Regions from separate parts of the Marinitoga sp. 38H-ov genome, predicted to be linked through region 1. Evidence: riboswitches for the same ligand, from Rfam matches in the RefSeq annotation. Region 1 holds a riboswitch; the other holds the start of a gene.

Region 1 (5,372 bases):
CCATCGATTGATTCAGCTGTAATCTCTAAATCTTCTGGAAAATTCTCTTTAGAAACTATAAGAGAATGGTATCTTGTTACATTTAAAGGATTTTTTAATCCTTTAAATACACCATTATTATTGTGAATTATCGGAAATACCTTACCATGAATAGGTTCTTTGGCTTTAATAATTTTAGCGCCAAAACTTTGCGCAATAGTTTGATGCCCTAAGCATACACCAAAAATAGGTATTTTTTCCTTAAATTCTCTTATTATTTCTAAAGATATACCAGCCTCATTTGGTGTTTTAGGACCAGGCGAAATAACAATCATATCAGGATTTAATCTTTCAATATCTCTTATTGTTATCTTATCATTCCTATACACCAAAACCTCTTCTTTTAGCATATTTAAGTAATGAACAAGATTATATGTAAAAGAATCATAATTGTCAATCATTAATATCATAACTTCACCTCAACTTCTATAATACTTTCTTATTAAGAATTATTGTTATTATACAAATTATATCATATATTATATTTATACATGTAAGTTAAAAAAGTAAATAATCTAACATAATAAAAAGTTAATAAATTCCGCAGAGGATCTACTAATTAGTGGTTGAAAGTGAAGCAGAAACATCTAACCCTCATAACTTGATCTGGTCAATACCAAAAGAACAGAAATTGATTTTTATTATTTATATATATAATTTTTAACTTAATTAATATATCATACAATATAATAATTAAGTAAATTTATTTAATTTTGGAAATATAAAATTAATAGCAATTTAATTACAATTTTATTTACTTTCTTTTTTTTTGATAAAATGATAATTGAATTATAAATATATAAAATAAAAAAGCTTTTTTTATGCGTTGTGAAAATATTATCAATATTCTTCTTAAATTTCTTTATACTTATAATAAAAATTTAAGTATTGAAAAAAAGTTATTACCTTGATATAAAAGATTCTAACAATATATTTCCAATTTATGTTTAAAGAAAAAGATGGTTACTTAATTTGTATAAATGGGGGAAATTGCTATGTATAATACGAAAAACCCTAAAAATTTATTTAAAATTATTATTTATCTAATATTAGGAATATTATCAGTATATTTTTTAATAACATTTATATATAACACATATTTTAATCCACTACTTATATTAAAAAAATATTATGATACAATGTTTTATGCTAGAATATATTACCTTAACGTCCTTAATGACAATACATTATCTTCTAATACTATAAATGATTCCCTTAAAGCTTATTTAAACAAAATGATAGAAGAAAGAAAAAAATATGTTTTAGATCCAAAAACATCAGAGAAACTTATGAAAGAATATTATATACATTTAGATGATGATGCTATATCCATAGATACAAAAAGTTTAAATATAAAAAAAGTAAATAATGGATATATTGTACATATTATAAATGGTGATTTAGTATCCTATGATTTAGATTCTAAAGGTAATATAATAAAAAGAGTAATAAAGAAAGAAAAACTCAGAAAAATAAAATATCCTGAAAATAAAGAAATAACCTTTTATATCGTAAGAACATGGAAAGGATTAAAAATTGATTGGATAAAATCCGTTTATAATTACTCTAAAAATGTAGATTAAAAAGTAAAATAATTCCTATGAAAGTAAGGAACTATAAAATTAATCATGAGTTTATTTTTTGTTTTTAGTGAAATAAAATGTTTTAAAATGGTTTTAGAATTAAATAATCATTCAGTATTTAAACTATCATCTAGTTTTAGAACAATTGGTCTAAATCTTTTAAATTAGGATTGGGCGGGATGAATATTCAACAGAAATTACAAAAATATATTATGTATCAATTTCCACTGGTACTTATTATATAAATCATTCTCCATAACATTATTTGTATTGGAGATTAAGATAGGAGGGGTAATATGAAAAAGAGAGTTTAGTGGGATTTATCATGAGTGTATTTTTTATTTTAACTTTTGCAGCTTATAACGTTTTAATTCCTTCTGCTAATAAATTTATTAAAACCATGGAAGTAGAAAATTATAAAATTAAGTTTTTATACTCAAAAGAAATTGAAAAATATATAAGTATCGATAAGGTTGCATATAATAAAAATGGAAATATTATATTGTTTGAAAATAAGGGGAGAAATAATTTATATGTATCTAATTTAGATGATTTAGCTAAATGGAATGCTATTACATTAGATAATTCCCCAATACTTTCATATGATTCAACTTTTCATTTTGTAACAAATGACAATTCTGTAGTATTTTTTTATAATAATCAAAAAAATAATAGCTTAGAAATTTATCAATACTCTTTATCTGAAAAGGATTGGAAATTGATAAAATCTTATTCAGACTCATCATATTTCGATACATATCCATTAAAAATCAATAATAATTTCTTATCTTTTGTTATACAAAATAAAAATGAGTTAGAATTTCATATTATAAATACAAACAACAAAGAAGATATTATTATAAAAAGAATTTTATTGGCGGAGATAACTTGGATATAAATACAAAAGGAGATGTTGTCCTTATAAGTAACATCAAACTTGAATACTTTAATAATAAAACTAAAGCAATAAAAGAAATAAATTTAAATAATGCTTATCCAGAGATAATAACAAATCCACCATATTTTGTAACCTTTATAAGTGATAGTGATATTGCTATATACAGCAATAATAAATTAATAATACTTGATACCGAAAATTGGAAAATAAAAGATGTTATATATGAAATTCCGGAAAATATCATTGGTTTAACTGGACTGAATGATGGTAGTATTTTAGTAAATCTTTATGCATATAAAGGAGAATAACATAAAGATTATCATTATAAAATTTATATCCTTTTTTATATTTTGAAAAAGAATATTCTTTAACTAGTTTTAAATATAGTGAGAAAAAATTTTGAAACATCATCAATAGAAAATTTGATGAATATCTTCAAATATTTCATAAGGGGTATAATTAATATATCAAAACTTAAAAAGAAAAAATAACTCTCTTGAAATAAAAGAAAAATAATGATATAATCAGAAATGATATAATTAAAATGAAAAGTGAATAAAAAAGATCCGCAGGGGAGCTACTAATCCGTAGCTGAGATTGAGGTGGAAGCCTCTAACCCTCATAACTTGATCCGGATAATACCGGCGAAAGGAGCGGAGCAGAGATAAAAATAATCAATCTCCTGCTTCGTGCAGGAGATTTTTTTATAACAGGGGGTGATTTCTTGAGAGTATATATAAACGGTAAAGCAATGGAGTGTAAAAGTAGTACATTAAATGAATTACTAGAAGAACTCTCTTTCAGTAATAAACCTGTTGTTGTAGTAAAAAACGGCGAGATTATCTCAATCAAGAATTATTCTGAACATCGTTTATCTGAAAATGATAAAATCGAAATCATTACCGTAGTGGGAGGTGGTTGATATTAATTTTTATGGTGAAGAAATCAACAATCTTTTTTTCATGGGAACAGGAAAATTTCGAGATTACAATGTTATGAAAAAAGCCATAGAAGAAGCAAAAATAGAAGTTGTTACTGTTGCTATGCGTAGAGCTTCATATAGTAATATGAATGAAAGTATTTTAGATTATATCAATGTAAAAAAAATTATGGTGAATACTTCGGGTGCAAGAAATGCTGAAGAAGCATTATTGATTGCTAAAGCAGGAAAAGAACTTATGAAAACAGATTGGGTAAAAATAGAAATAATAAATGATACAAAATACTTAATGCCTGATAACCAAGAAACAATTAAAGCATGTAAATTACTTACAGATAACGGATTTAAGGTATTTCCATATATGTACCCAGATATATATGATGCAAGAAAAATGATAGAAAATGGAGCAGAAGTACTAATGCCATTAGGCGCCCCTATAGGTACAAATAAAGGTTTTACAACTAAAGAATTAGTGAAAATATTATTAAATGAATTTGATGCAAAAATAATAATAGATGCTGGTATAGGAAAACCTTCTCACGTTTCCGAAGCAATGGAAATTGGATGCCATGCAGTTTTAGCAAATACTGCAGTTTCTATAGCCGATGATCCCATTAAAATGGTAAAGGCTTTCTCATTAGCAGCACAAGCTGGACATTTAGCATATTTATCAGGTATTCCAGAAGAAAATGATTTTGCAGAAGCATCTTCGCCATTGTTCGACTATATAGGAAGAGATTAAAATGTTCTCAAAGTATGTTGATAACATTTCAAAATACATAAAAAATGAAATTAAGAATAAACACAGTGTGAATTTAAATAAAGAGTTTTTCCTCATAAATGATATCTTTGGATTATTAGAAAATTCAGATCTTCGAACAATGGCGAAGAAAGTAATAAAGAATAATAAGAAATATTTTGGAAATAATATTTTTCTATATGCCCCATTATATATATCTAATTATTGTATAAATGGTTGCAAATACTGTGGTTTTAAGGCTTTAAATAAAATCGATAGAAGAAAACTAAATTATGATGAAATAGAAAAAGAACTTATCTATTTAAAAAATACAGGCATTGATCATATATTAATTTTAACTGGCGAAGATCCAATTAATAGCGATTTTGAGTATTTAAATTATACCATAATAATGGCTAAAAAATATTTTAAAGAAATATCAATAGAAACATACTCATTAAGTCAAAAAGAATATGAAATATTAATAAATTCTGGTTTAATTGGAGTCACATTATATCAAGAAACATATGATAAAGAAAATTATAAAAAATATCATTTATTTGGACCTAAAAGCGATTATTATAAAAGGCTTGAGACTATAGAGTATGCTATAAAAGCTGGTGTTAGAGAAATAAATATTGGCGCATTATTAGGTTTAAGCAATCCTGATTATGAAATAATAATGCTTGCTCATCATATGAATTACTTATTAAAAGAATATCCAGAAGTGGAATATTCTATATCATTTCCAAGAATTAAAAACGCATATAATGTAAAAAATGAATTTTTCACAATTAAAGACAAGCGTTTAATTCATTATATTTTAGCTCTAAAGTTAATTTTTCCAAGGATACATATCAATATATCAACTAGAGAAAATAAAGAGTTTAGAAATGCTGTGCTTGGCTTTGCAACAAAGATGTCTGTGGCATCCGCTACAAATGTTGGTGGTTATACATTATATAAAAATTCAACAAAACAATTTGAAACAGATGATAATAGAACTTTCGAAGAGTTTTTTGACTACATTAAAAAAAGAGGATATTATCCTACTACTGTAAATTGGTTTTAAGGAGGAAATAATATGACACAATTGGAATATGCAAAAAAAGGAATTATTACAGATGAAATGAAAATCGCTGCAAAATATGAAAATATATCGCCTGAAATATT
Region 2 (5,372 bases), on a different contig from region 1:
TTAAAATATAGAGAACTTAAAAAATTATACTCATTACCGGGATATAAATTTAAAACAATCGGGAAATTTAAACCAAATGATAGCGATCATGAAGTTTTATTTCATAGTATAAAATCAATAGGAATAATCGATAAAAAAATATATTTTATAGTTCAGTTAAAAAACTCAAAAAACAAAAATTTATTGTTATTTGATATAAGAAATAAAAAAGAAGAATATATAAAATATAAATATAATGAAGAAAATTATCCAGAAAGATTGGTGGAAATTAATAATGAGGAATATCTTATTTATAATGGGAAACCATATGAGAATTATGATTTTAAAATATATAAACTAAAATAGATTGTTGATACAGAGTTTTCATCCACTTAAGATATATAAAAATTCACCTCCTGTAACTGAGAGTGAGTTGGAAGCCTATGACCCTTACAACTTGATCTGGTTAATACCAGCGAAAGGAGCGGAGCAGAGATGAAAATCCAAATCAATCTCCTGCTTCATGCGGGAGATTTTTTGTTATTTATATATAATAATTTTTTAACTCAATTAATATATCATATTATATTATAATTAAGTAAATTTATCGAATTTTAGAAATATAAAATTAACAGCAAATTTACTGCGATTTTGTTTACTTTTTTTTTTTTTGATAAAATTATCAGCGAATAATTGAAAGTTTACTGGCGCCAGTTCATAGAAAATACATTGGAGGGATGGTAATGAAAAAGTGGTATATTTTTATTGTGTTAATAGTATTATTTGTAACAAGCTTAAATGCAGCAAATATCTTAAAGACAGTTACTGAATATCATTATTCTTATTTAAATAGTTCAAAATTAGGTGAAACAGCATGGGAATATGTAACTGGTGAGGAAAATAGAAGTTCGATATCTGAAAATTTTAATTATTCAATTAAGTTAACGAATTCCTGGAGTTGGTCGCTAAGTATAGATATTTTGGGTAAATTAGGATTAGGTTCAAAAAAGGAGGATTCAACAGAAATTACAAGAACATATAATGTATCAATTCCCCCATATTATGGTTGGTACTTATATAAAAAAACTTCTCATACTAGATACTATTATAAATACTGGGTAGAAGAGAAAGAAATTTATGATGATGGCACTATGAAAACTGTTGATAGGAGTATTGATCAATTATTTTATAAAACGGTAACTAGTGAAACCACAAAAACAGAATTAAAAGGTCTGTAAACAAATATTCCCCATAACATTATTTGTTATGGGGAATTAAAATAGTCTCTGGAATAAATCTAGGAGAAAATAAAAAAACAATGAAAATTACAAATATGTAAGATTAAAAGAATTCAGAATAATACAGATAGAAAAAAGGGTAAAAACAAGTATTGTACAAGGGCGCAAAAATAGAAATATTTAGTTAATAATTATTAATTAATTATTATTGATTATTACTATTATCCTTTAAAAACACCATTTTTTAGAAGTTTGAGATAATTCAATAAGATTGTAAGGTGTATTTTAAGCATATAATAAATACTTCTAACTAATTTTCTAGTAGTAAAAATAACAGTATCTTTCTGAGATTTACCTTGATCTTTTTTCTTTTTGTAATAAGAAGTGGATCATATATACCAAATTAGTCAGACTATTCAAAGCACCTTTTATACATGATGGATAGAATTACTTTAGTTATATAATAATGCAGATTTAGAATTCTTTTTTTAAAAATAAATATCAGATTTATTAATTATATGAAAACATTATACACGAGAGGGGTGAAAATATGAAAAAGATAGCTTTAGTGATATTTATTTTAAGTGTATCTTTTATTTTAATTTTTGGAGATTTTAATGTCTTAATTCCAGGTGCTAAAAATTTTATTGAAACAGTAGAGATTGAAAATTACAAAATTAAATATTTATACTTAAAAGAAATGGAGAAATATATTAACACTGATAAAATATCGTTTGGTAAAAAGGGTAATATAGTATTGTTTAAGGAAATGGGAAAAAATAATTTATATATTTCCAATTTAGAGAATTTAGTTAAATGGAATGTTATTACATTAGATAATTTCCCAATACCTTCATATGATTCTACTTTTCGATTTGTAACAAATGATAATTCCGTAGTATTTTTTTATAATAATAATAAAAACTTGGAAATTTATCAATACTCATTATCAGATAAAAAATGGGAGTTAATAAAATCTTATTCAGATTCAGTATATTTTGATATGAATCCATCAAAAATAAACAATAATTTTTTATCTTTTGTTATACAAAATAGTGAAGATAAATTAGAACTTCATCTTTTAAATATAACCAATAGCGATGATACTCTGGTAAAAAAGAATTTTATTGGTTCACCCAAATTAGACGTAAATACAAAAGGAGATGTAATTCTTATAAACAATATAAAATTTGAATACTATAATAATGAAACTAAAACAATAAAAGAAATAGAATTAATGGATGCTTATCCAGAAATAATAATGGATGAACCATATTTTGTAACCTTTATAAATGACAATGATGTTGCTATATATAGCAGTAATAAATTAATAATACTTAATACTAAAAACTGGAAAATAAAAGATGTTATATATGAAATACCTGATAATATAGTTGGTTTAACAGGTTTAGATGATGGTAGTATTTTAATAAATATTTATGGTTATAAAGGATAATAAAAATGTTGAAAAAATTGTCATTTTTAATAATAATTTTTATATCTATTTTTGTGTTTGGGAATGAAAAAGAATATTCTTTTGAAAAACTTATTTTATCCGGGACAAATAGCTCATACGAAATAAAAGTTATAGACAGCAAATTGCATAATTTAAATACAATTAATTTATTGAAAGATATTATTCAACCTAACTTATCTTTAACTCTTAATAATAATTTTATTAATTTATCAACATCTATTTCCATTTCTTCGATTATTATGGCAAATTCAAAAGTATTTAGATATAATCTTGAAAAAGAATATAATTCTTTGAGTAAAAAACAAAAAAAGAATGAGGTTATATACCGTATTTTAAATTTGTATTCCATGATTTATAACGAGAAAGAATTACTTGAACTATATTTAAAAATTAATGATATTCTAAAAAAGAAAGAAAATTCTGAGGAATATATTCAAATAATAAATGAATTAGAAAATAGAATATATTTTAAAAAAATTACAATAGAAGAAATGGAATTAGATTTAAAAAATATTATAGGAATGGATACTTCTATAAAATATTTAAATTTATGTGAAAGTCCAAGTTTTTTAGAGATTTTAAAAAGGATAAAAATAAATATAAGTGATGGACCTCTTAATTTTGAAATATCTAAATTAGGAAATAAATTAAATGATAAAAATTCATACATTAATAATTTTTCAAATATTGCAGATTTTTATTTAGACACAAACTTTGAAACCCATGATTATGGTGTTCGTTTGAATTTATTTAAATTTTCAGGAGTAAATTTATCTTTAAACTACTCACTCAAAAGTAATTATTTTAATATTTCGATTTATGTCAATTTTGGAAATATAGGGAAAATAAATAATTTAAATTCTCCAGAATTTAATGAAAAGAAAGAAGAATTCTATTATAGAGGAAACATAGATATTATGTATAAAAATTATCTGTTTTATCAAAAAAAGTATAATGATATAAAAAAAATATTAGTAAACTTTAATTTTAAAACGTCAACAGTGGAAAATTTGATAAAATATCTACAAATATATGAAAATTTTATACAAACTATAGGAATATATGTTCAAAACACATTGAAATTAGCAAAGGAAATTGGAATTTTAGATGAAATCTATCAAAAATAAATTAAAGATTAAAAAACACAAATAACTCTCTTGAAATAAAAGTAAAATAATGGTATAATCAAAATTGAGATTATAAAAAGTAAATAAAAAAGAGCCGCAGGGGAGCTACTAATCCGTAGCTGAGAGTGAGGCGGAAGCCTCTGACCCTTACAACTTGATCTGGTTAATACCAGCGAAAGGAGCGGAGCAGAGATAAAAATAAAAATCAATCTCCTGCTTCGTGCAGGAGATTTTTCTATATCAGGAGGTGATATCTTGAGATTATATATAAACGGTAAAGTAAAAGAGTGTAAAAGCAGTACATTAAAAGAATTACTCGAAGAACTTTCTTTCAGTAACAAATCTGTTGTTGTAGTAAAAAATGGCGAAATTATTCCCATAAAAAATTATTCTGAACATCATTTATCTGAAAATGATAAAATTGAAATCATTACCGTAGTAGGAGGTGGTTAATATCAATTTTTACAGTGAAGAAATTAACAATCTATTTTTTATGGGTACTGGAAAATTTCGAGATTATAATATCATGAAAAAAGCTATAGAAGAAGCAAATATTGAAGTTGTTACCGTTGCAATGAGAAGAGCATCATATAGTAATACAAATGAAAGTATCCTGGATTATATTAATGTAAAAAAAATAATGATAAACACATCTGGAGCAAGAAATGCAGAAGAAGCATTATTAATTGCAAAAGCTGGAAAAGAATTAATGAATACAGATTGGGTAAAAATAGAAATCATAAACGATTCAAAGTATTTAATGCCGGATAATCAAGAAACTATAAAAGCATGTAAATTATTAACTGAAAATGGTTTTAAAGTATTTCCTTATATGCATCCTGATTTATATGATGCACGAAAAATGATAGAAAATGGTGCAGAAGTCTTAATGCCACTTGGCTCACCAATAGGTACAAACAAAGGATTCACAACAAAGGAGCTTGTAAAGATTCTTTTAAACGAATTTAATGTGAAGATAATAATAGATGCAGGAATAGGAAAACCATCACATGTAGCAGAGGCTATGGAATCAGGATGTCATGCAGTTCTTGCAAACACAGCAGTTTCAATAGCAGATGATCCTGTCAAGATGGTAAAGGCTTTTTCTCTTGCTGCTGAAGCTGGAAGACTTGCATATTTATCAGGAATGCCCGAAGAAAAAGAGGTGGCAGAAGCATCTTCGCCATTGTTCGATTATATAGGAAGAGATTGACATGTTTTCTGAGAATGTTGAAAAAATTATCAAATATATAGAAAAAGAAAGAAAAAAAGAACACCATATCAACTTAAAAAAAGATTTTTTTGCTGTAAATGAAATATTCGGTTTGCTTGAAAACACAAATCTTCGAACAATGGCGAAGAAAGTAATGAAAAATAACAGAAAGTTCTTTGGTGATGTTATATTTTTATACGCCCCATTATATATATCAAATTATTGTATAAATGGTTGTACATATTGTGGATTTAAAGCAACAAACAAGATTCAGAGAAAAAAATTAATCTATAATGAAATAGAAAAAGAAGCTATATATTTAAAAGATGCAGGTATAG

Evidence for each region. A riboswitch is a leader RNA that binds a small molecule or an ion and turns the genes downstream of it on or off. The one in region 1 is predicted to bind thiamine pyrophosphate.
Region 2: linked by a shared signal. The riboswitch ahead of thiS (sulfur carrier protein ThiS) and the one ahead of thiS (sulfur carrier protein ThiS) in region 1 are both predicted to bind thiamine pyrophosphate.

Annotation. Positions count from the first base shown of each region.
Region 1 covers NZ_LNGH01000053.1:77,919-83,290, reverse strand. The annotation lists gene AS160_RS10345 (aminodeoxychorismate/anthranilate synthase component II) at 1-449, opposite strand, end outside; gene AS160_RS10340 (hypothetical protein) at 1,035-1,622, shown strand; gene AS160_RS10335 (hypothetical protein) at 1,948-2,520, shown strand; gene AS160_RS10330 (hypothetical protein) at 2,511-2,828, shown strand; TPP riboswitch at 3,081-3,190, shown strand; gene thiS (sulfur carrier protein ThiS) at 3,245-3,442, shown strand; gene AS160_RS10320 (thiazole synthase) at 3,435-4,202, shown strand; gene thiH (2-iminoacetate synthase ThiH) at 4,204-5,271, shown strand; gene thiC (phosphomethylpyrimidine synthase ThiC) at 5,284-5,372, shown strand, end outside.
Region 2 covers NZ_LNGH01000054.1:56,898-62,269, forward strand. The annotation lists gene AS160_RS10765 (hypothetical protein) at 1-345, shown strand, start outside; gene AS160_RS10770 (hypothetical protein) at 723-1,217, shown strand; gene AS160_RS10775 (hypothetical protein) at 1,768-2,673, shown strand; gene AS160_RS10780 (hypothetical protein) at 2,679-3,821, shown strand; TPP riboswitch at 3,910-4,019, shown strand; gene thiS (sulfur carrier protein ThiS) at 4,077-4,274, shown strand; gene AS160_RS10790 (thiazole synthase) at 4,267-5,034, shown strand; gene AS160_RS10795 (radical SAM protein) at 5,036-5,372, shown strand, end outside.